DNA from 3 places in the Vibrio toranzoniae genome. Region 3 is predicted to be linked to each of the others. Evidence: predicted binding sites of a transcription regulator. Region 3 holds the regulator's gene; each other region holds the start of a gene.
What was found. Region 3 encodes PurR, which represses purine synthesis genes. Its sites were predicted from a motif close to TNANGNAAACGTTTNCNTNA; they were not measured.
Positions count from the first base shown of each region.

Region 1: a site for PurR is predicted at 2,862-2,881, ahead of purE (5-(carboxyamino)imidazole ribonucleotide mutase). Genes of this name have one in related genera too.
Region 2: a site for PurR is predicted at 1,924-1,943, ahead of pckA (phosphoenolpyruvate carboxykinase (ATP)). Genes of this name have one in related genera too.

Region 1 covers NZ_AP025514.1:3,114,731-3,122,752, forward strand. The annotation lists gene OCU50_RS14195 (gamma carbonic anhydrase family protein) at 1-73, shown strand, start outside; gene OCU50_RS14200 (DUF1488 family protein) at 70-339, opposite strand; gene aroE (shikimate dehydrogenase) at 357-1,187, opposite strand; gene hemF (oxygen-dependent coproporphyrinogen oxidase) at 1,262-2,179, opposite strand; gene tsaC (L-threonylcarbamoyladenylate synthase type 1 TsaC) at 2,199-2,756, opposite strand; gene purE (5-(carboxyamino)imidazole ribonucleotide mutase) at 2,952-3,437, shown strand; gene OCU50_RS14225 (5-(carboxyamino)imidazole ribonucleotide synthase) at 3,443-4,573, shown strand; gene OCU50_RS14230 (DNA topoisomerase family protein) at 4,662-5,231, opposite strand; gene OCU50_RS14235 (DUF494 family protein) at 5,244-5,720, opposite strand; gene dprA (DNA-processing protein DprA) at 5,723-6,835, opposite strand; gene OCU50_RS14245 (LysM peptidoglycan-binding domain-containing protein) at 6,832-7,938, opposite strand.
Region 2 covers NZ_AP025514.1:100,891-108,912, forward strand. The annotation lists gene pckA (phosphoenolpyruvate carboxykinase (ATP)) at 127-1,752, opposite strand; gene hslO (Hsp33 family molecular chaperone HslO) at 2,088-2,981, opposite strand; gene hslR (ribosome-associated heat shock protein Hsp15) at 3,000-3,386, opposite strand; gene gspC (type II secretion system protein GspC) at 3,674-4,600, shown strand; gene gspD (type II secretion system secretin GspD) at 4,642-6,666, shown strand; gene gspE (type II secretion system ATPase GspE) at 6,666-8,022, shown strand, end outside.
Region 3 covers NZ_AP025514.1:1,109,064-1,117,085, forward strand. The annotation lists gene glgA (glycogen synthase GlgA) at 1-930, shown strand, start outside; gene OCU50_RS04940 (alpha/beta fold hydrolase) at 1,215-2,012, shown strand; gene OCU50_RS04945 (putative signal transducing protein) at 2,139-2,456, opposite strand; gene OCU50_RS04950 (TVP38/TMEM64 family protein) at 2,468-3,148, opposite strand; gene OCU50_RS04955 (TfoX/Sxy family DNA transformation protein) at 3,284-3,874, opposite strand; cyclic di-GMP riboswitch class I at 4,002-4,087, opposite strand; gene purR (HTH-type transcriptional repressor PurR) at 4,258-5,262, opposite strand; gene torD (molecular chaperone TorD) at 5,579-6,226, opposite strand; gene torR (two-component system response regulator TorR) at 6,482-7,195, shown strand; gene elyC (envelope biogenesis factor ElyC) at 7,354-8,022, opposite strand, start outside.

The DNA of each region.
Region 1 (8,022 bases), 1.2 Mb from region 3:
TTTCTTGCAGAAGTCGGCTGACAACTATGTTCAGAATAAAAACGACTATCTAGACGCTGTGCTTCCTGTTTAAAGCGCTTTAATCTGAATTCGATTAGAGGAGTCATACTCCTCTTCTTCTATTAGTTCTTCCGCTAGCTCTTCAATATCAAAACGTAACTCTGAAAAGATAACTAAAGCTTGATCGCCTTCTTCTATCTCTTTGCCTGCCAATCGGGATAATTCTTCAATAGACATGACACATTCAAGCAATGCACCTGACTGCTGTGCTGGGAAAGTGATAGATTGACTCTCTTCATCCCAATCTTGGATATCCGGAAATAGGATCGATTGATTCATTTTTTATAAATACCTTGTTACATCTCTAGATTTCTACGCAATTCTCTTAAGATCTGCTTAGTTCCCGGACGAAGACCACGCCATAGCATAAAGCTCTCTGCAGCCTGACCCACCAGCATGCCTAAACCATCATAAGCAGCGTGAACACCATTATCTAACGCCCATTGATTAAATACTGTCGTTCCAGATCCGTAAACCATGTCATAAACGGCGCTATTAGAATTGAAAATAGCATCAGAAACTGCAGGAAGCTGGCCACTTAGGCCTGATGACGTAGAATTAATAATGACATCAAAGCCTTCATTCACATCACTTAGTCCCATTCCTTTGATATTACCATATGAAGAAAACATTTCAGCTAGCAACTCAGCCTTTGAACTGGTTCGGTTAGCGACCACCAATTGTCGCGGCTTTTGATCAAGAAGAGGTTGAATCACTCCTCTTGCAGCGCCACCAGCACCTAGCAGGAGAACTCGAGCACCCTCTAATACCACTTGATTTTGCAGTAGATCTTGAACCAAACCCTCACCATCGGTGTTATCACCGATGACCTCTCCGTCATCTAATTTCTTCAATGTATTAACGGCGCCAGCTAATTGAGCCCTTTCCGTCAATCGGTCAGCAAACTGATAAGCGTCTTCTTTAAATGGTGCAGTGATATTACACCCTCGACCACCTTCGCTGAAAAAGGCTTTGGCAGCAGTGATGAATTCACCATGTTCAGGCTGTAGTGCTGTATAAGTAAGTTGTTGGCTGGTTTGGCGAGCAAATAATGTGTGAATGAATGGCGATTTACTTTGCCCAATAGGGTTACCGAAAACGGCATAACGATCTACTTGCTGTGTCATATCCTTACCTAACAGAAATAAAAAGGGTCATCTATATCAATGACCCTATCACTATCACCATAAGGAAGGAAGAATTACCAAACTCGAGGTTTTAGGTAGTCGCTATAAAGCAGGGCTTCTGGTGAACCCGCTTGTGGTTCGTAGCGATATTCCCAACGAGCCAACGGCGGCATAGACATCAATATCGATTCTGTACGCCCACCACTTTGTAAGCCAAATAAGGTGCCACGGTCATAGACTAGGTTGAATTCAACGTAGCGACCACGACGGTACAGCTGGAAGTCACGCTCACGTTCACCATAAGGTGTCTCTTTGCGACGCTCAACAATAGGCAAGTATGCCGCAGCAAAACCTTCACCGACCGCCTGCATGTAAGCAAAGCTCTTATCGAAACCCCACTCATTTAAGTCATCAAAGAACAGACCACCAACACCGCGCGTTTCATCACGGTGAGGCAAGTAGAAGTATTTATCACACCACTCTTTGTGCTCTTGATACACGTTATCACCAAATGGTGCGCACAGATCTTTAGCGGTTTGATGCCAAGACTGGCAATCTTCATCTACTGGATAGAATGGCGTTAAATCAAAACCACCACCAAACCACCAGATAGGGTCTTCCCCTTCCTTTTCAGCAATAAAGAAGCGTACGTTGGCGTGTGATGTTGGGATATAAGGGTTTTTAGGGTGGATAACTAACGATACACCCATCGCTTCAAATTTACGTCCGGCTAATTCAGGGCGGTGAGCGGTTGCTGAAGCCGGCATTGCCTTACCTGCAACATGAGAAAAGTTAACACCACCTTGCTCAAAGACCGCACCGTTGGTCATCACACGAGTACGACCACCACCACCGAGGCGTTCGCCAGGTTCGCGCTCCCATGCGTCTTCTTCAAACAACGCGCTACCATCAGCTTGCTCAAGCTGTTGGCAAATCGAATCTTGTAGGCTCAATAAAAACTGCTTTACTGCTTCTTTATCAATTGCTGACATCTTTCTTCCTCTGCAGGGTTTAACCCTGTCTTAATATTTTCGACGTTTTTGCATCTCTAATTTCGCTTGGTTTCTCACGACCACCCGTTTGACCTTCTAAAATAGCCACCAAATGTTGACCCAGTTGCTGTTGAACTTCTTCAGTCGTCATACAAGGCGGTTCACCTGTCAGGTTAGCACTGGTCGAGGTTAACGGCTTACCGAATTCATTACACATTCTTTGAACTAAAGGGTGATCCGTCACTCGCACCGCGATGGATTCAAATTGGCCACTGACCCAGTCAGTTACTTTACTGCTGGTTGGCATTATCCAAGTCACCGGTCCCGGCCATGTTGCTTTTACGGTCGCTAACTGCGCTTCCGTCAACTGGCTTTCGTCAATATAGGGCAGCAACTGCTCGTAACTCGCAGCAATTAGGATCAACCCTTTCTCCATCGGCCGCTGTTTTAAATCGAGCAATTTCTTAATGGCTTGTGGATTATCGGGATCACAACCGACCCCAAAAACGCCTTCAGTCGGGTAAGCAATGACTTCACCTTGTTGTAATGCCTGCAAAGTATGTTGAAAGTTATCCACGGGTTGCCTCATTAATTCTGTTGTCTAACTCGCTAAGTGTACAAATTATCATTCACTGTGACTAAAGCTATTTATTTATAAAATGTATCAATTAACAACTCAGACCGACGCAAACGTTTTCCTTGGGTGATTTTACCCGTATAATGCGCGCAAAATATCTAATCACTAATTAAATCGTACCTGAAGGAGTTTGAGATGACTGTCGGTATTATCATGGGTTCTAAATCTGATTGGCCAACAATGAAGCTAGCTGCAGAAATGTTGGATCAGTTTGGCGTGGCGTACGAAACAAAAGTGGTTTCTGCTCACCGCACACCTCAGCTGCTAGCAGACTACGCAACCAGTGCAAAAGAGCGCGGTATTAAAGTGATTATTGCTGGTGCTGGCGGCGCAGCTCACCTTCCGGGCATGGCGGCTGCTTTCACAAGCGTACCTGTTCTTGGTGTTCCTGTTCAGTCTAAAGCGTTGAAAGGCATGGATTCTCTACTTTCTATCGTACAGATGCCAAAAGGCATCGCGGTAGGTACTCTTGCTATCGGTGAAGCGGGTGCAGCGAACGCTGGTATCTTAGCAGCGCAAATCATTGGTACACACAATGAAGACGTGATGGCGAAAGTAGAAGCATTCCGCTCTGAGCAAACAGAAACGGTTCTGGCTAATCCAAACCCTGCAGAGGACTAATTCCCATGCATGTTCTTGTGTTAGGCGCGGGCCAACTTGCTCGCATGATGTCCCTAGCGGGGGCACCGCTGAATATTGAAATTTCTGCTTTTGATGTTGGCAGCAAAAATATTGTTCACCCATTAACGCAAGCGATTCTAGGCAACGGCTTAGACACCGCGATTGAGCGTGCGGACGTCATTACTGCAGAATTCGAACATATCCCTCACGATGTACTTGAGGTGTGTGAGCGTAGCGGTAAGTTTTTACCGACAACAAAAGCAATCAAAGCTGGCGGTGACCGTCGCCTTGAAAAAGCGCTGTTAGACGACGCAAGCGTGAAGAATGCCAAATACTACGAGATCAACTCTCGCGAAGACTTTGACGCTGCGATCGCTCACGTTGGCCTACCAATGGTATTGAAGAGCACACTTGGTGGCTACGATGGCAAAGGCCAGTGGCGCTTAAAGACATTAGATAATGTTGAAGCGACTTGGACAGAAATGGCTGAGTGCATTGCAGCGACCGACAACCAAGCGATTGTGGCTGAAGAGTTCGTTCCGTTTGACCGTGAAGTATCACTGGTTGGTGCTCGTGGCGCCAATGGCGAGATCCAAGTGTATCCACTGGCTGAAAATGTTCACACCGATGGCGTGTTAAGCTTATCAACCGCAATTGACGACATTGAACTGCAAGAGCAAGCGAAAACCATGTTCACCGCAATTGCAGAACGCTTAAATTACGTTGGTGTACTAGCACTTGAGTTCTTTGATGTTCAAGGTTCACTGCTGGTTAACGAGATTGCACCACGTGTGCATAACTCGGGGCACTGGACGCAACAAGGCGCGGAGACTTGTCAGTTTGAGAACCACCTGCGTGCCGTGTGTGGTATGCCACTAGGCAGCACCAAACTAATTCGTCCAACCGCAATGATCAACATTCTTGGCGAAGATACTCTACCTGAAGCAATTCTTGCTCAAGGTGGTTGTCATGTTCATTGGTATGGCAAAGAGAAGCGTGCTGGTCGTAAGATGGGCCACATTAACGTGAGTGCTGACTACAACGCAGAGCTGCAAAGAACATTATGTTCATTGGCAAACATTCTCGATAAGCAAGCCTACCCTGCTGTTCATGAATTCGCAGAGCAACTGAAGTAAGTCCTACATTGTGGATTTGATATAGAAACGGCGCTCAATGAGCGCCGTTTTTTTATTTCTGATGATTCACTTACTGTGATTAGTATTACTAATGAGATTGAATGTGATGACACTTGCGATCAGCACATTGCTTTTTAGTGCCACTGGCCGTTTTCTTCTCCAGCAACAGCGGAAACTGGCACTTTTCACAACGACCGATAATAGGTGGCTGATTAACGGCGAACTTACACTTAGGGTAGTTATCGCACGCATAGAAGGTTTTGCCATAGCGAGATTTACGCTCAACCAGGTGGCCTCGACCACACTCAGGACAAGCAACAAGTGGCTGCTCTTCAGATCGCTCTTTCGGTTGGTCCAAAGATTCGATGTGATTACACTCTGGATAGCTGCTACAACCAATAAACATCCCAAAGCGGCCTTGTCTTAGTACCAATTCGTTTTGGCATTTAGGACACGGCACCCCAAGTTCTTTCACCACATGACCATCGTTTTGATGCAAAGGCTTGATGTAATCACAGCTCGGATACTGCTTACAGCCTAAAAATGGGCCATGCTTACCATGGCGAAGCTGAAGCTCTCCACCACACTGTGGGCATGGTTCATACTCTAATGCATGTTCATGTGCTGAAAAAAGCTGATTATCAATCTTACTACTCATGACAAGCCTGCATTAATGCAAGATACCTTGATCTTTGGTGTACAACAGCTCTTCCATTTGCGTGTAAGCACTTTCATTACCCGGCACATTGAATAGCACCATTAAGATAATCCACTTCAGATCATCCAATTCAAATTCGTTGGTCTCAAGCCCCATTACACGATCAATCACCATTTCACGAATCTCTGTCGTGAGTACGTTGATCTGTTCAAGAAACAATAAGAAACCTCGACACTCCATATTAATACGCGAAATCTCTCGACTGGTATAAACACGCATCGAGGTATTGGAGCACGTAGTAATCGCCGCTTGATTATCAGTATCTTGCAATGCCGCAAGATCTTCTAACCAATGGAGGGCCTTATAAATATCATCTTGGCGAAACCCTGCCCGAAGAAGTTCATCTTCAAGTTCATCTTGATCCACCTGCAATTCTGAATCGCTATGGATGTAGGTTTCAAACAAGTACATCAGTATGTCCATCATCATAGCTAGCCTCTCCCCTTTCGAATATAGCCACCGGAAACTGCAACAACATGCCCTGAGAGCTCAAGATCTAAAAGCTGCATCATGACCTCATGCACAGGTATATGGGTTCTCTGTGCCAAAATATCAACGGGTGTCGCTTCTAACCCTACGTTAGCTAACAGCTGTGGAAATGGCAATTGTTCATTTTCACCCTCATTCGGCGTAGGTTCGAACAAACTGGGCTGCTGATCAATGGACCAGTCTAACAGACTCTTTATTTCAATCAGAACATCTTGAGCACTCTGTACCAAACATGCTCCAGCTTTGATGAGACTGTTACCTCCGCGGCTGGTTGGGCTATGAATTGAGCCAGGAAGCGCAAACACCTCTCGGCCTTGCTCCATGGCATAACGAGCCGTAATCAAAGAACCGCTTTTCTCAGCCGCCTCAACAACTAACGTCCCTAAAGACATCCCACTAATAATACGGTTACGCCGAGGGAAATGTTCAGGTCGTGGTTTTGCGTTTGGGCGAAACTCTGAGATCAGTGCGCCACTCTCACAAATTCTATCTGCTAGGTTTCGGTGTCGTGCTGGATAAATGGAGTCCAGGCCAGAACCCAACACTGCAAAGGTTTCCCCACCTTTGTCCAAAGCACCATCATGAGCATAGCCGTCAATACCGAGCGCTAGGCCACTGGTGACAATCAAACCGTTTTGGACGAACTCTTTGGCAAAGGACTTCGCGGTTTGCAACCCTTCGAGGCTGGCATTACGACTGCCGACCATCGCAATTTGAGGCTCAATCAGTTTTTCAACATGACCTTTAACGAAAAGCACGCTTGGCGCAGAGGCGATCTCATTCAGCAGTTTGGGATAATTCGAGCAGTTAGGAGTAATGATGCGATGGTTAGTTTGTTTTGCTTGCCATACTAAGCAAGCCTCCACTTCTCTTGGGGCTTGCTCTCTTAAATAGGAGATTTGCTTAGCTGACAAGCCAATCGCTTGCAGCTGCTGACTTGAGTAGTCAACAATATTAGAAGGAGAGTCAATACTCAGCAGACGAGAAAGGCGCTTGCCACCCAATTGAGGAATAAAACTCAGAGTTAGCCAAGCGCTCAGTTGTTGCTCATTCACTCGGCAATATTAACCTCTTGAGAATAACCCTCTTCAGCCACAGCAAGATCCAAAGGGGATACCGCTAGAATCTCATTGCTAACTGGTTTCGTGCTCTGAGTGATCAAGGCTAGACTAAAATACTCATAAGGGCGAATGACCATCAAACTACCGAGCGAGGTACTTGGCAACTGCACTTTGTTACTTGCAACAGACTCCTTATAGCTGTATTCACCTTGCTTACCAAACACCATCGCTCCGCTTTCGCTGAGGGTAAACATAGTTCCCTGACGAAGGTTATCCTTTGAGCCTTTATTAATAACGACGACCTGATTCTTAGCGCTGTATTGATTCCCCTCTAACGAGCCTAAAATATTGGCAAACTGACCCGCAGAACTAGGCGCAGGATAAAACGTAGTTGAAAGCTTCATTTGATCAACACCAAGCTCAGGCAGAACAAGATCATTAAGCAACACCTCTTGTAGCTGCGTCTCTATCTGCAAGCTACTATATTCAGCATCCACCTCTTTCAAACGCGCCGTAGCAACCAAACGCAAAGAGGTCATACTCGTTTGAGGTTGTTGCCGTTGGTACGTTTCGACAGAACGGTAGATAGCCCATTTTTGATGTTGCTGGTTCCCCGAGATGAACAACCTATCTTCACCAGACAGGAATCGCTTGCCATCACTGGTCCCTAGAACTCGTTGAGCCGATTCGATATCTTGCCGATCGACCAAGCGATCAGACTGTAAATACGGCAGTACCAGTCCCTCATTGACGGTAGGTACCGCTTTCTTTTCTGAAACTCGAATCTTAGGGCTAAGCTTAATGACAGGTTTTAGGCTTAAAACAGGCTCGCCATTAATCCAAACCAAAGACAATTTATCTCCGGGATAAATGAGGTGTGGGTTTTCTATCTCTGGGTTTACCTGCCATAGCCTTGGCCACAACCATGGGCTATCGAGATACATCGCAGAGATATCCCATAAGGTATCGCCTTTAACTACGACATACGCTTCGGGTGCACCTTGTTTGATGGTTAAAGGTTGCTCACTATTTTCAGCCGTAGCGGCGAACGAAAACGAAGCACAAATAAGAGAAAAAGTGGGTAAAAAATGACGCATGACCTAGGTTCCTCGGTCTGAATATATGACATCTGACTAGAGAATTACCTTCAGGATGCTGTCATTTGGCCTCTAAAATGTCTA
Region 2 (8,022 bases), 1.0 Mb from region 3:
GTCTCAAACAGAGTGGAACAAAAAGGGATAAGCATCAACAAAAAAGCCCCTCAAAAGAGGGGCTTGCTACAAAATATCATTGTAAATGGGCGTTCGTTTTGGACTTAGCCCGAGCAGATAGGTGGGTTAGTCTAATTGTGGACCAGCCGCAACCAGTGACTGACCTTCAGCATTGTCTGTGTATTTATCAAAGTTGTTGATGAATCGTGTTGCTAGATCCTTCGCTTTGCTCTCCCACTGTAGCGGGTCAGTGTACGTATCACGTGGGTCAAGAATGGTCGAGTCTACATCGTGTAAGGCGAGTGGCACTTCTAGGTTAAACATAGGGATAACCTTAGTGTCTGCATTGTCGATTGAACCATCTAGGATAGCGTCGATGATGCCGCGAGTATCTTTGATAGAGATACGCTTACCACTGCCATTCCAACCTGTGTTCACTAGGTAAGCTTCTGCACCAGCCGCTTCCATGCGCTTCACAAGCACTTCAGCGTACTGAGTTGGGTGGAGCGTTAGGAATGCAGCGCCAAATGCCGCAGAGAACGTTGGCGTTGGCTCTGTAATACCGCGCTCTGTACCTGCGAGCTTCGCTGTAAACCCAGATAGGAAGTGGTATTTAGTCTGTTCAGGAGTCAGTTTCGATACTGGTGGTAGCACACCAAATGCATCCGCTGTCAGGAAGATAACTTTTTTAGCGTGACCTGCTTTTGATACTGGCTTAACAATGTTTTCGATATGGTGAATCGGGTAAGAAACACGAGTATTTTCTGTTTTTGAACCGTCATCAAAATCGATAGAACCATCACCACGGACCGTTACGTTTTCTAGTAGGGCATCACGACGGATTGCGTTGTAGATTTCAGGTTCCGCTTCTTTCGATAGGCGAATCGTCTTCGCGTAACAACCGCCTTCAAAGTTGAAGATACCGTCGTCATCCCAACCATGCTCATCATCACCGATCAGCTCACGCTTAGGATCCGTCGATAGTGTTGTTTTCCCCGTACCTGATAGGCCGAAGAATACGGCTACATCGCCTTTCTCGCCTACGTTTGCACTACAGTGCATTGAAGCAATGCCTTGCAGAGGAAGTAGGTAGTTCATCATTGCGAACATGCCTTTTTTCATCTCACCGCCGTACCAAGTACCACCAATGATTTGAACGCGCTCTGTCAGGTTGAACGCAACGAAGTTTTCAGAGTTTAGGCCCTGCTTCTCCCAGTTCGGGTTGGTTGTTTTAGCACCGTTCATTACCACAAAATCAGGTTCGAACGTTGCAAGCTCTTCGTCAGTTGGACGAATGAACATGTTCTTAACGAAGTGCGCTTGCCACGCTACTTCAGTGATAATACGAACACTTAAGCGCGTATCTGGGTTCGCACCACAGTAACCATCAATCACAAACAGGCGCTTGCCAGATAGCTGAGTTGTCACAAGCTCTTTCAGCTCATTCCATAATTCAGGTGTAATCGGTTTGTTGTCATTTTTGCCTTGATCTGACCACCACATGGTATCGCGGGTCGTGTCATCTTTAACAATGTATTTATCTTTTGGTGAGCGGCCAGTAAAGATACCAGTGTCAACCGCAACAGAGCCAAGTTCCGTTACTACGCCTTTTTCGTAGCCCTCTAAACCTGGCAGTGTTTCTTCAACGAATAGCTGCTCGTAGCTAGGGTTACGAAGAACTTCAGTAACGCCTGTCAGTCCGTGCTTAGTTAGATCAATTTGTGCAGCCTTTGTATGTTCCATAACGGTCATAGGTGCTCCTTGTAGGATATTTTGTAGGGATTTTGTATTAATTTTTATGGTTATCTGCTCACCATGCTAGCAACGAGACTCGGGGGAAACAGGGATACAGCTCAAAAAGTATCCATATTAACATTGAGGTTTTAAGTGTCTCGTCACATATTGGCCCAACTAGTCTATCCTGTACGCAAACCTTTGCGCTAGGGGAAGGAACATTATTAATTGATGAAAATTAAGCGGTGATTTTATTACGAGATGTAACGGGTTTTGCGCTATTTTGATCACAAAAAAGGCCAGCTTGCAGCTGGCCTTTTTGGGTAAATTACGTGTTTTGGGTACGTTATAAATTAATGAACGGTATTGCTGCCTTTATCGGCTGCTTCAGCGTACAGTGCATCAACGTCGTTCTTGTCGAATGAATAATTTGTGCCACAGTAATCACAATGCAGAGCAACACTGCCTTCGGTACTTAGGATGTCGTACATCTCTTCTTGAGCAACCGTAATGATAGCCGCCGCGCTCCGCTCACGTGAACAACCACAGTAGAACTCAACTGGTTGTGGGGTGAACAGTTGGACTTTCTCTTGGTTGTACAAACGGTAAAGCAGTTCGTTCGCTTCTAGGGAGAACAGTTCTTCGTTTTTAACTGTGTCAGTTAGTTGCTCTAGGTGTTCGAAGTCGTCTGGCGTACCTGTGCCGTCTGGCATAACCTGCAATAGCATACCAGCAGCGTGTGCTTTACCTTCATGCTCGCCAGTGCGTAACCATAGACGAGTCTTAAGCTGTTCAGAGTTAGCGAAGTAACCTTCAAGCACTTCAGCAAGCGTGTCGCCTTCAAGGCCAACGATACCTTGGTAACGCTCACCTTGCTTAGGGTCGATAGTGATCACTAGATGGCCTTTACCCATAAGGTCGTGTAGGCCTGCGTTGTCAGCAATATCCCCTTCAAAGCGAGCAACACCGCGGATCTTCTGGTTGTTATCACCATTGATCACAGCGAGAGATACTGGGCCATCACCTTGAAGCTGCATAGTGATAGAACCTTCAAACTTTAAGGTCGCCGTTAGTAGCGTCGTTGAGACCAATAGCTCACCCAGCAGTTTCTGTACTGGCGCTGGGTATTCCTTGCTAGAAATAATCTGTTGGTACGCTTCATCCATTTGTACCAATTCACCACGTACTGATAGGTCTTCAAATAGGTAGCGATTTAAAACATTACTTGTAGACATTGGGTCTGCCATTTGGCTATTCCTTCTAGCTTATTGAGTCTTGAACTTGATGATGTCACGACGTTGCTTCTTATCCGGACGACGATCTGGAGCTGGGTTATGAGCATTCAGCTTGCGTTGTTTCGCAAACTCTTCTCTTTTTGCCAAGCTCTCGGTGGTTTCTTCATAGAGTGTTTGAGCGATCGGAGCCCCGCCACGATGCGCCGAAATTTTCTCGATAGTCACCGTTTTTTCTTCATTCCCTTGACGCAGTGTAATCACCGCCCCAAGTTCGACAATTTTACTTGGTTTGCTGCGTTGACCATTATAGTGGACTTTGCCACCATCGACCATGTTGCGAGCAATAGAGCGGGTTTTGTAAAAACGAGCTGCCCACAACCATTTATCGAGTCTGACAGCTTCATCAACAGTTTTCATATAGGGTTGTGCCTTTTCAGTGAAAAATGAATGTGGTTTAACTGTAATTAACAGAGCGCAACATGTTCTTGATGATGCTTATCACATTAAGTAGAAGCTTAAAGTGGAGGCGGTTGGCATTTTTTTCAAGTCATATTACAAAATAGCCATCTAATGCCGATTTATGAATTGGCTATGATATAATTCATGATCTTATGCTTAAATGCGCTTGGTATCGAACGAATGAATGAAAAAGTTGGAAGCTTAATGATTTTCAGCGTTTGTCGTCTTGAAAAGGGGCAAGGGAAGTGAACTTTTTAGAGCTCAAAAATCGCATAGGACACTCACCTGTGTTGAGCCGCTTATTAGAGAATAAATTTGTATTTCAGCAGAAACTAAGCCTAGCGACTTGTTGTTTGTTAATTGCAGCTTCAGCATGGATTTTAGGACAGCTTGCATGGTTTCTTGTACCTGCTGAGCAAACGGTTGTGCCTTGGAAAGCGTCTGTTTCATCTTCTTCTTCAGCACTTCAACCGACCCTTGATATCTCTTCTTTGCAACAGAGTAACCTTTTTGGCGCCTATAACCCAACCACGCCCGCTGTGGTTGAACAGCAAGTTATCCAAGATGCGCCAAAGACACGGTTGAACCTGATTTTAGTGGGTGCAGTCGCCAGTTCTAACCCCAAATTAAGCTTAGCTGTGATTGCTAATCGTGGCACACAAGCAACCTACGGAATTAACGAAGTAATAGAAGGCACTCGAGCTAAGCTCAAAGCGGTATTAGTGGATCGTGTCATTATTGATAACTCAGGGCGAGATGAAACCCTGATGCTTGAAGGTATTGAATACAAACGTTTAGCCGTATCTGAACCTGCGCCACCTCGCGCTTCTTCTTCGGTTCGTGGCAATAACCCAGCTTCTGCAGAAGAGAAGTTGGATGAAATAAAAGCGAAGATAATGGAGGATCCACAACAAATTTTCCAATATGTTCGTTTATCTCAGGTTAAGCGTGACGATCAAGTGATCGGTTATCGTGTGAGCCCTGGCAAAGATTCAGAACTTTTTAACTCTGTTGGGCTCCAAAACGGGGATATTGCTACTCAGTTAAATGGACAAGATCTGACTGACCCTGCCGCTATGGGCAACATATTCCGATCAATCTCAGAGCTAACTGAGCTAAATCTCGTCGTTGAGCGAGATGGTCAACAACATGAAGTATTTATTGAATTTTAGAACTTTGCGTCTAACCAAGGACGAAAGTGTAGGAGAAGTACGTGAAGCATTGGTTTAAGAAAAGTGCGTGGTTATTGGCAGGAAGCTTAATCTGCACCCCCGCAGCCATCGCTAGTGATTTTAGTGCCAGTTTTAAGGGCACTGACATTCAAGAGTTTATTAATATTGTTGGCCGTAATCTAGAGAAGACGATCATCGTTGACCCATCGGTGCGCGGTAAAATCGATGTCCGTAGCTATGATGTACTCAACGAAGAACAATATTACAGCTTCTTCTTAAACGTCTTAGAAGTGTACGGCTACGCGGTCGTTGAAATGGACTCGGGTGTTCTCAAGGTAATCAAAGCTAAAGACTCAAAAACATCGGCAATCCCCGTTGTCGGTGAGCGTGATTCGATTAAAGGTGACAGCGTGGTTACACGTGTTGTGACCGTTCGCAATGTCTCGGTTCGCGAACTTTCTCCTTTGCTTCGTCAACTGAATGACAATGCTGGCGCGGGTAACGTCGTGCATTACGATCCCGCTAATATTATTTTGATTACTGGCCGTGCGGCGGTGGTCAATCGCTTAGCGGAAATCATCAAGCGTGTTGACCAAGCTGGTGATAAAGAGGTTGAGGTGGTTGAGTTAAAAAATGCGTCTGCGGCCGAAATGGTACGTATCGTGGATGCACTGAGCAAAACCAACGATGCTAAAAATACGCCAGCATTTCTGCAACCAAAATTAGTCGCTGATGAGCGTACCAATGCGATTCTTATCTCTGGTGACCCTAAAGTTCGTAGCCGTTTAAGAAAGCTTATCGAGCAACTTGATGTCGAAATGGCGACCAAGGGCAACAACCAAGTTATCTATCTTAAGTACGCAAAAGCTGAAGATCTTGTCGATGTGTTAAAGGGCGTGTCGGACAACCTACAGTCAGAGAAGCAATCATCGACTAAAGGCAGCTCGTCTCAACGCAACCAAGTGATGATCTCAGCGCACAGTGATACCAACTCTCTTGTTATTACCGCTCAGCCGGACATTATGAACGCATTGCAAGACGTGATCGCGCAACTGGATATTCGTCGTGCTCAAGTATTGATTGAAGCCTTGATTGTTGAAATGGCAGAAGGCGATGGCGTTAACCTTGGCGTGCAATGGGGTAACCTAGAAACGGGTGCCATGATTCAGTACAGCAATACTGGTGCATCGATTGGTGGTGTCATGGTGGGTTTAGAAGAAGCTAAAGATACTGAAACGACCACTGCGGTTTATGATGAGAACGGTAAGTTCGTACGAAACGAAACGACTACTGAACAAGGTGACTACTCAAGTTTGGCTTCTGCTCTTTCTGGTGTTAACGGTGCGGCTATGAGTGTGGTAATGGGTGATTGGACTGCATTGATCAGTGCGGTAGCCACCGATTCCAATTCAAACATCCTATCTTCTCCAAGCATCACAGTAATGGATAACGGCGAAGCGTCGTTCATTGTGGGTGAAGAGGTTCCGGTTTTAACCGGTTCGACGGCGGGTTCAAGTAACGACAACCCATTCCAGACCGTTGAGCGTAAAGAAGTGGGTATCAAGCTGAAAGTCGTGCCGCAAATCAATGAAGGTGACTCGGTTCAGCTGCAAATCGAACAAGAAGTATCGAACGTATTGGGCGCAAACGGCGCGGTTGATGTGCGCTTTGCTAAGCGTCAGCTGAATACATCGGTGATTGTTCAAGATGGTCAAATGCTGGTGTTGGGTGGTTTGATTGATGAGCGAGCATTGGAGAGTGAGTCTAAAGTCCCGTTCTTGGGTGATATTCCAGTACTTGGACATTTGTTCAAATCAACCAGTACTCAGGTTGAGAAAAAGAATCTAATGGTCTTCATTAAACCAACCATCATTCGTGATGGCATGACAGCAGATGGTATCACTCAGCGTAAATACAACTTCATCCGTGCTGAGCAGCTGTATAAGTCTGAGCAAGGTTTGAAACTGATGGATGACGACAATATCCCAGTATTACCTAAGTTTGGCGAAAGCATGAATCACCCAGCTGAAATCCAAGCGTTCATCGATCAAATGGAACAAGAATAATGGCTGAATTGGTAGGGGCGGCACGCACTTATCAGCGCTTGCCGTTTAGCTTTGCAAATCGCTATAAGATGGTGTTGGAATATCAGCATCCAGAGCGTGCGCCGATACTTTATTATGTTGAACCACTGAAATCAGCGGCGATCATAGAAGTCAGCCGTGTTGTGAAAAGTGGTTTCACACCACAAGCGATTACTGCAGATGAATTTGATAAAAAACTGACCGATGCTTATCAGCGTGACTCATCAGAAGCGCGTCAACTGATGGAAGACATTGGTGCTGACAACGACGATTTCTTCTCTCTGGCAGAAGAGCTTCCTCAAGATGAAGATTTACTCGAATCGGAGGATGACGCGCCTATCATCAAATTAATCAATGCGATGTTGGGTGAAGCGATCAAAGAAGGTGCTTCGGATATTCATATCGAAACCTTTGAAAAGTCACTCTGTATCCGTTTCCGAGTTGATGGTGTGCTACGTGATGTTCTCGCGCCGAGTCGTAAACTGGCTCCGTTGTTGGTTTCACGTGTAAAGGTGATGGCTAAGCTGGATATTGCGGAAAAACGCGTGCCACAAGATGGTCGTATTTCTCTGCGTATCGGTGGTCGAGCGGTCGATGTTCGTGTATCTACCATGCCTTCTTCTCACGGTGAACGCGTGGTAATGCGCTTGTTGGATAAGAACGCGACTCGTCTAGACTTACATAGCTTAGGCATGACGGCAGAGAACCACGAGAACTTCCGTAAGCTGATTCAACGTCCGCACGGCATTATCTTGGTGACGGGGCCTACGGGGTCTGGTAAATCAACGACCTTGTACGCTGGCCTGCAAGAGCTCAACAGTAACGAGCGCAATATCTTAACGGTTGAAGACCCAATCGAATTTGATATCGATGGCATTGGCCAGACTCAAGTAAACCCTAAGGTTGATATGACCTTTGCCCGTGGTTTACGTGCCATTCTTCGTCAGGATCCCGATGTCGTCATGATTGGTGAGATCCGAGATCTGGAAACGGCAGAAATCGCGGTACAAGCCTCTTTGACAGGTCACTTAGTGATGTCGACCTTGCACACCAATACCGCCATTGGTGCGATTACCCGTCTGCGCGATATGGGGATTGAACCCTTCCTAATCTCTTCTTCACTACTTGGTGTTCTGGCTCAGCGTTTAGTTCGCACCTTGTGTCACCACTGTAAAGAACCTTATGAAGCCGATAAAGAACAGAAGAAACTGTTTGGATTGAAGAAAAAAGAAAGCCTGACCCTTTATCATGCGAAAGGTTGTGAAGAGTGTGGTCACAAGGGCTACCGAGGCCGTACCGGTATCCATGAACTATTGATGATTGATGAATCGGTGCAAG
Region 3 (8,022 bases):
GGCGTTTTTTCTTACGAAGAGTTGCAATGCCTGCCTGAAATGCACAGCTATAGCGTACCTGAAGCTGCAGTAAGTGATACTCACGTTACCATGCTAAAAGCGGGTGTTTTGTGTGCAGACAAAGTGAATGCAGTAAGCCCAACCTATGCAGAAGAGCTCAAAACTGAGCTTGGCAGTCATGGTATGGCAGCAGAGTTCCAACACAGAGCTTCGGACTTGTTCGGTATTTTGAATGGCTGTGATTATGGTGCTTGGAATCCTGAAACGGATGATTTTTTGCCTCGCAAATACAAAGCGACCAAGCACAGCATGGTTCGTGGTAAATCGGCGTGTAAGCAAAAATTGCAACAAAATGTTGGTTTGCCAGCTATCGACTGCGCTGTGTATGGCATGGTTTGTCGTCTGACCCATCAAAAAGGCGTGCATTATTTATTGCCCATCATCGAGCAGTTTTTGAAGAACGAGCTTCAGATCGTGATTGTAGGAACAGGCGATCCAGTGTTGGCGAGTCAGTTGAAAGAGCTATCCGCACTTCACTCAGATAAGTTCTCGTTCGTAGAAGCGTACAATAATGAACTTGCGCACTTAGTTGAAGCGGGCTCTGATTTCTTCTTGATGCCTTCCGAATTCGAGCCTTGTGGTTTAAACCAGATTTACAGCATGGCTTACGGGACTTTACCGATAGTCCGTTCTGTGGGTGGTTTAAAAGACAGCGTGAATGATTACGACCAAGCCCCTGAGTTAGCTACAGGGTTTGCTTTTGAGGAGCCAACACCGCAGGCGTTACTGGCAGTCTTACATCGTTCATTGCTGCTTTATGCGCAAAATCCATCTGAAATTAAGCGCGTTCAGCTTTATGCGATGCAACAAGATTTTAATTGGGAAGTGGCGGCTAAAGAATATCTTGCCATGTACCATTCGGCATTTTAACTTTTTGATTCAGCTTTAAAATTAGCTGGCGGACAACAACAGTTCTTAATAAAAGAAGGCGCTCTGGTGGTAGAGTGCCTTTTTGTTTTCTGATCAGATCACATCACGTTTACGAAGACCAAGCTTGCAAACTCATTTTAGTCAGGTAGAAAAGGTGGGGTAGGTATTCACATGACTAATGATAGGTTTGACACTATTATCACTTAAAGTTCTTGATAGCGTGATATCCTAGTCATCGCCTCGTGAAGAGGCATAGCTCCATTCCAATAATTAAAGCGATAGGTATGTCTGAGAGTTTACTATTTCATAAAACATTTACTCACCCTACGAGCGATGAGTGGGTTGTATTTGTGCATGGCGCTGGAGGCAGCTCCTCCATTTGGTTCAAGCAGATCAAAGCGTATAAACAGCATTTCAACTTGCTGCTCATTGACTTGAGAGGGCATGGTAAATCAGACAATATACTTAAAGGGCTGATTTCGAATCGTTATACCTTCAAATCAGTGACGCTTGATATTCTCAAAGTGTTAGACCATCTTAAAATCCGTTCTGCACATTTTGTTGGCATGTCTTTAGGCACGATCATAGTACGTAACGTTGCGGAGTTAGCTGCAGGGCGTGTGCGTTCAATGGTATTAGGTGGCGCTGTCACTAAGCTAAACACGCGTTCTCAAGTTTTAATCAAATTAGGTAACTTAAGTAAACACATTATTCCTTATATGTGGTTATACAGTCTTTTTGCGTATGTAGTAATGCCACAAAAAAGCCAAAAAGAGTCCCGTCATCTGTTTATCCGAGAAGCAAAGAAACTGTGCCAAAAAGAGTTTAAACGTTGGTTCATCTTAACCGCAGATGTTAATCCCCTAATGAAGTATTTCAAAGATAGAGAGTTACCCATTCCTACTCTCTATTTAATGGGAGAGCGTGATTACATGTTCATTAAGCCAGTAAAGGAAATGGTGCAAGCACATGAGTCGAGTGAACTGGTTGAAATAGCTAACTGCGGTCACGTATGCAATGTAGAAAACCCTGAAGCATTCAATCAACATTCTATCGAGTTTATCCAAAAGCAAATTCAATAATTCTCTAGGTTTATTCTCAGGGTAGATGATTAGATAGAATTGAAATAAAAACGGGAAGCTAGATTAGCTTCCCGTTTTTATTTTGAGGAGGTATCAAACCGAGCCTCTTGTCACAGTCTTGGCGTATTACTCAGGTGAGGCTGCGCCACACTGCCAACAAGAGCCAAATTGTGCTTCGTTGACTTCGTGACACTCACTACATCGCCACTCTTCATAGATGATCGAATCTTGCTGCTTTTGGTAATCATTTACAATAGTGAGAGCTTTGTTGGCCAGTTCTGGTTCATACAGCCAAACGTACGGGTCAGTATCTTCTGTAAATGGGAGTTCCCCTTTTAAACCAAACAACCCCTCACCACGGACCTCACATGCAATATTCTCACTTTCTAGCAATCCACATATGATGTGGGCTTCTGTCGGATTCGATGCAACAAAGATTTTCATGACATAGAACCTTAATCAGTTATCGGTGTTGAGCGAAATTTACCCATTAGCCATTTAGCAAAAATTGGGAACACCCCGAGCAAAGCAAATGACAACAATACTGAAGGGGAAATGATACCTGAAAGTGAGTCAATCTCCGCAAGTTGAGTTCCGGCGTTCAAGAAAACCGCCGTGCCTGGTAGCATGCCTATTTGGCTTGTAATGTAGTAACGACTGACCGACATTGGCGTTAGGCCCATCAATAGGTTGATAAGGAAAAATGGGAATACAGGAATCAGACGCAGGGAAAATAAGTAGAATGCTCCGTCTTTTTCGACCCCCTTGTTAATCGTCGTTAATTTTCCGCCAAACTTAGTTTGGACCCAGTCTCGTAATAAATAGCGACTACTTAAAAAGGCAAGCGTGGCGCCAATTGCACTTGCGAAAGATACCAGCAGCAAGCTATTCCAGAAACCAAATAGAGCAGCTCCGAGCAGGGTGACAACAGCGGCACCAGGAATTGAGAAAGCAGTAATCATTACATACGCAATAAAATAGATAGCGGCAGCTGAAATAAAGTTGCTGTCAATGTAGTCATTTAAAACAGCTTGTTGGGTCTTAGCATTTTCAAGCGTTAAGTACTGGCCGAAATTGATGCCTAACAAGACAATTGTTACGACCAACACAATACCCAATATCATTTTCTTACTCATTGATACTTCCTCTAAATTTTCAATGCATACCGATAGTATAGATAGACAGGCAAAGCATAGATTAACTTTCAGCAGATATAAAAAAAGCCGCAAGAAATGCGGCTTAGTTGTATCGATAGGTTTAAGCTAACAGCGTTAGTTAACACGATTTATAAGTTCTTCACGACGTTGCTGTGGAATTACGGACCAATGTGTACCATTAATTGCTCCTTCTAACGCCCAAAGTAGTTCAATACTGACAGAGGATGTATGTGATTCTTTAATAGCGTTAAACGCGTTTACAGAGCCAGATTCATATAAACGTTCTACGGAATCAATACCTGCTTTTTTCAACATACGTTCAGTCGCGAGTCGAAGATTCGGAAGATCTTTGAGTCGGGTCGGCTTAGCAGAAGACTGTTCAGCTTTTTCTTCTTTAGCAAAACCCAGAGACGTGGTTGCAAGCTGCAAAATTTGCTCTTGGTCTTGCCATAAGCCTTCAGGTAAAGCGAAATATTTAGTAACGACAGGGAAGCCACGCTTTTTGTAGACGTATGGTTGAAACCCTTGTTGTTCGAATTGCTTTGTTGTGCATTTGTCTGCTCGTATGTGCAGTTGGTCATTAACAACCAGAGCAAACATTGTGTCATCAGCAAAAAGACCGAATCCACCAAACATTGAGCGTGATTTTATTTTTCCTAGGGGCTCAAATAACTTCATTGAGTCCTTTAGTATCGGTTTATCCATGTTATTTATCTCGGTGTATTTGAACTACGCCACCAAATAAGCAGGTCCGAGAGATTAGCAAAATGTTGCAATAAAATTGTCAATAGGCCGTAAATTACTAAATGATTAGTAGTTACTGCATTTTGCCATCGGTAACCCCGCTACCATACCAACGAGTGGTTTAGGCCGGAAGCTTTGCGTCCCACTTTTTCAAGAGGTTTGCCCTGTGCGTGACTGATTGAATAGAATAAAGTTTTTGTTGAATGAGGCTCACACTTGTTATTTCAAAATGTGATATTGCTTCAATTAATGATCTTTGTGTTGTGCATCTAGGTTCACTTTGGTTGCTGATAAAAAAAGCGCACCTAAAGGTGCGCTTGATGAAATTAAACTCATTTTATCAATTAATTTAACGTTTTAACTGTACATCGCTCTACGATTTCAGGGTGCATTTCGAAGACACGTTTTTCATGATCTTTGTCTTTTATACGTTCTAATAAAATTTCGAAAGCATTTTTACCAACACGACGTTTCGGCTGGTGCACCGTTGTTAAAGGTGGGGAGAAGTATTCAGCCAGCTCGATGTTGTCGTAACCAATGATCGAAATATCTTCAGGAATACGAATACCTTTCTGTTGCAGGCGACTCATTAGACCTAGTGCCATCGTGTCATTAAAGCAGAATACAGCAGTCGGGCGATCTTCCATCTCAACGATTTGCTCTGCAGCAAGAACTGCCGTATCGCACTCGAAGTTGCCTTCGATGATCATGTTGTTATCGGTAGAAATCTTAGCTTCGTTGAGTGCGCGCTTGTAACCGGCAATGCGTTCAACACAGGCTGCTTTGTCTAAGTGGCCACTTAAACAGGCAATTTTAGAGTGACCGCGTTCAATCAGGTACTTGGTTGCTAGGTAGCCACCTTCTTCAGAGTTATCAATGATCTTATCAGCTTGAGAGCTCTCTGGGCCCCAGTCCATAATAACTTTAGGGATGTCAGCGTGACGGTCTAACATCACTCTTAGTTCTTCAGTTAGGTCTGAACACATAACTAAGATGCCATCTACACGTTTCTCTGCCAGCATTCGAATGTAGTCACGTTGCTTCTCATAGATACCACCTGTGTTACACAGGATCAAAGTGTAACCTTGACGGTAGCAGTAGCTCTCAACACCATCGATAACTTCAGAGAAGAATAGGTTGGTTGATTGAGTAACAAGCATGCCGATAGTGCGCGTTGTATTACACTTCAAGCTACGAGCAACAGCACTTGGTGCATAGTTCAGTTCGTCTACAGCTTTGTTTACTTTTTCTTGAGTCGCTTCTGCAACAAAACGTGTTTTGTTGATTACGTGAGAAACGGTGGTTGTCGATACGCCGGCTAAGCGAGCGACATCTTTTATCGTGGCCATGGTTTTATCCTATTAGAAGCTACTTTCCCAAAGTACGGAATAAAGTAGCCGTTAAGCTACCTAACTAAGAGCTGTAATTTGTAGGGCTCTTTGGGTACTAACGTGCTAAAAAACAAAAAACCGCTATTGAGCGGCTTGTCTTAACACCGAAATGCTCTGAACTTAAATAAGCATAGCATTTCGTGAATGTTTCATATTTTATCGTTTGCGGTCACAATTTTAGACTGACTAGAAGTTACTCGCAATAAAATTCACCCTGAAATCCGGGTGAATTGTCACATTCTATTGAATTTATTTACCTAGTCATGCAATAAGTTTAGTCACCAGCTAGATATTGAGCGTCTAAATTACAGAAGGCGAGTAACAGAGATGAGACTGAAGCGTAGAAACCGAATTCGTCAACGTCATGACATTTCACGTTGAACTTGGGTACCCAAGTAAGGAGTTGTTGCTCGATAAACTGTTGTTGAACAGAAAATGATTTTTCTAGCTCTTCTTCAAGCTCAGTTTCGTTAGAGCGAATGATCAAGTTACCAAGGAAATCGAGTTCGATAGCAATGTGGTCCGCTGGCTCTTTCAGGTCTTGGTTAACCACTAAGTTGTGTTTAGCCATGATCTCTTCCATCTCTTTTGCTGGTTTATCGTTCAATAGTCCAGTTTCGCCGATGTACATAGAAGCGTACGGAAGAGCGCCATGTTTATCTGTTTTTAAGAAAAGATCACAAAAGTCAGCAGACAGTTCCAGTTGCGCGTCTTCACGTGTTTGCAGACGGTTTAGTGCGTCAACTAAGTTATTAATCGCAGGTTCTAGTGTTTTATTTTCGCCTAAGCCAGTCAAGAAAGAACGAATCTCAACAGAGTGGTAGTGATCGAGTTCTTCTTGAGTGAGTTCTTTGGCGAATAAGCTTGATAACCACCAGTAGATTTCTGCTCTTTGTTCGTTGAACGCTTTTGTATCTTTCATTTGATTGATCCTAATATCGTCTTTCGTATACCCGGGGTATTCAGTCTAACTAACCGTGATATTTGCTCAGCGCAAAGCTACTCGTTAGTGGTAATGCCCATATTGAATTGTTATGGACGATAAATAGCAAGGTTTAAGATTGTCTTGTATCAAAAAAAATCCATGTTTATGGCTTTTATCTTCTGCACCACTAGAATTGTTACTAGTTATGAATAGAATAGTCATTGAAACTATTAAATAAGAAAAGTGGTGTAGATGAGCTATCACGTATTAGTCGTAGAAGATGATGTGGTAACCCGCAGTAAATTGGTTGGATACTTCCAGAACGAAGGTTACACAGTGAGCGAAGCAGAAAGTGGCGCTCAAATGAGAAGCGTGTTAGAAGAAAACAACGTGGACCTCATTATGCTGGACATCAACTTGCCAGGCGAAGATGGATTGATGCTAACTCGCGAATTACGCAGTCAATCAGACATTGGAATTATTTTAGTTACTGGACGCACGGATAGCATCGACAAAATCGTAGGCCTAGAAATGGGGGCAGACGATTATGTTACTAAACCTTTCGAACTTCGCGAGTTATTGGTTCGAGTTAAAAACTTACTTTGGCGTATTGCTGCTGCTCGTAAAATAGCGGTCGCTATGGTAGAAGAAACAGAAAATGAATCTGTGGTTCGTTTTGGTGAGTGGACGTTTGATATTCCTCGTCGCGCACTAAGCCAAAACGGTGATCCAGTTAAACTGACTAAAGCGGAATATGAGTTGCTAGTAGCGCTCTCTTCCCACCCTAACCAAGTGTTAAGCCGTGAACGTATTCTTAATATGATCAGTCATCGAGTGGACGCGCCTAATGACCGTACTATCGACGTACTAATCCGTCGTATGCGTGCCAAAATGGAGTTCGACCCTAAGAATCCACAGATTTTTGTGACGGTTCACGGTGAAGGTTATATGTTCGCTGGTGACTAATACCCTTTGGGAAATTATCATTAGTAACGATATTTGAAGGAAAAAAGCCGAGACATCATTTGATGTCTCGGCTTTTTATTACTTAACGGTTATTGCCAGCGAGCTAAGAACCTACAAATTTCTTTGCTGCTCTATCTGCTCAATAGGCTGAGCTGAGCTTATTGTGCTGCAGAAACTTCACTGTCTTCCTCAGCTAAGCTAGAAGCTTCAGGAACAACAACCGGTTCTTCTGAAATGTCCCTACTGGTGTCTAGCCAGTCACGTAGGCTTTGCCAAACCAATCCCATAGTCTCGTGCCAGTAACGCTCGGTTTGCTCAAGGTAGAGCGCCTTAGGCATATACTTATTCCAAGGCTCAACAATCCCTTCTTGTGCAAGGTAGTTTGTGGGTGCAGGTAATGGATCCATACCTGCAGCATTGAACTCATTCAATGCACGAGTCATATGACTAGCAGAAGTCACCAATACCATTCTCTTGTGTTTAACAAACGCAGCAGCTTGGCGGGCTTCTTCCCAGGTATCTTTTGCTGTCTCAAGCAAAATGATGTCTGGTTTTGCTACGCCGAGGGCCAGGGCAACCTTAGCCATCATTCTAGCATTGCTCACTTCAGTGCCTCCTCCGTAGCCAGACAAAATGAGTTTGGCACCAGGATAAAGACGTAGAATACGAATTCCTTCACTCAAACGCATCAAACCGGTGCGGCTAAGCTCTGATGTAGGCGGGATTTGGTCGTCTACGACGTGACCACTTCCAAGCACCATCACGTAATCGACGGTATCGTCGACGGGTAAAAAAGCGGTGTGTTGCCTTTCCATTGGCATTAAAAG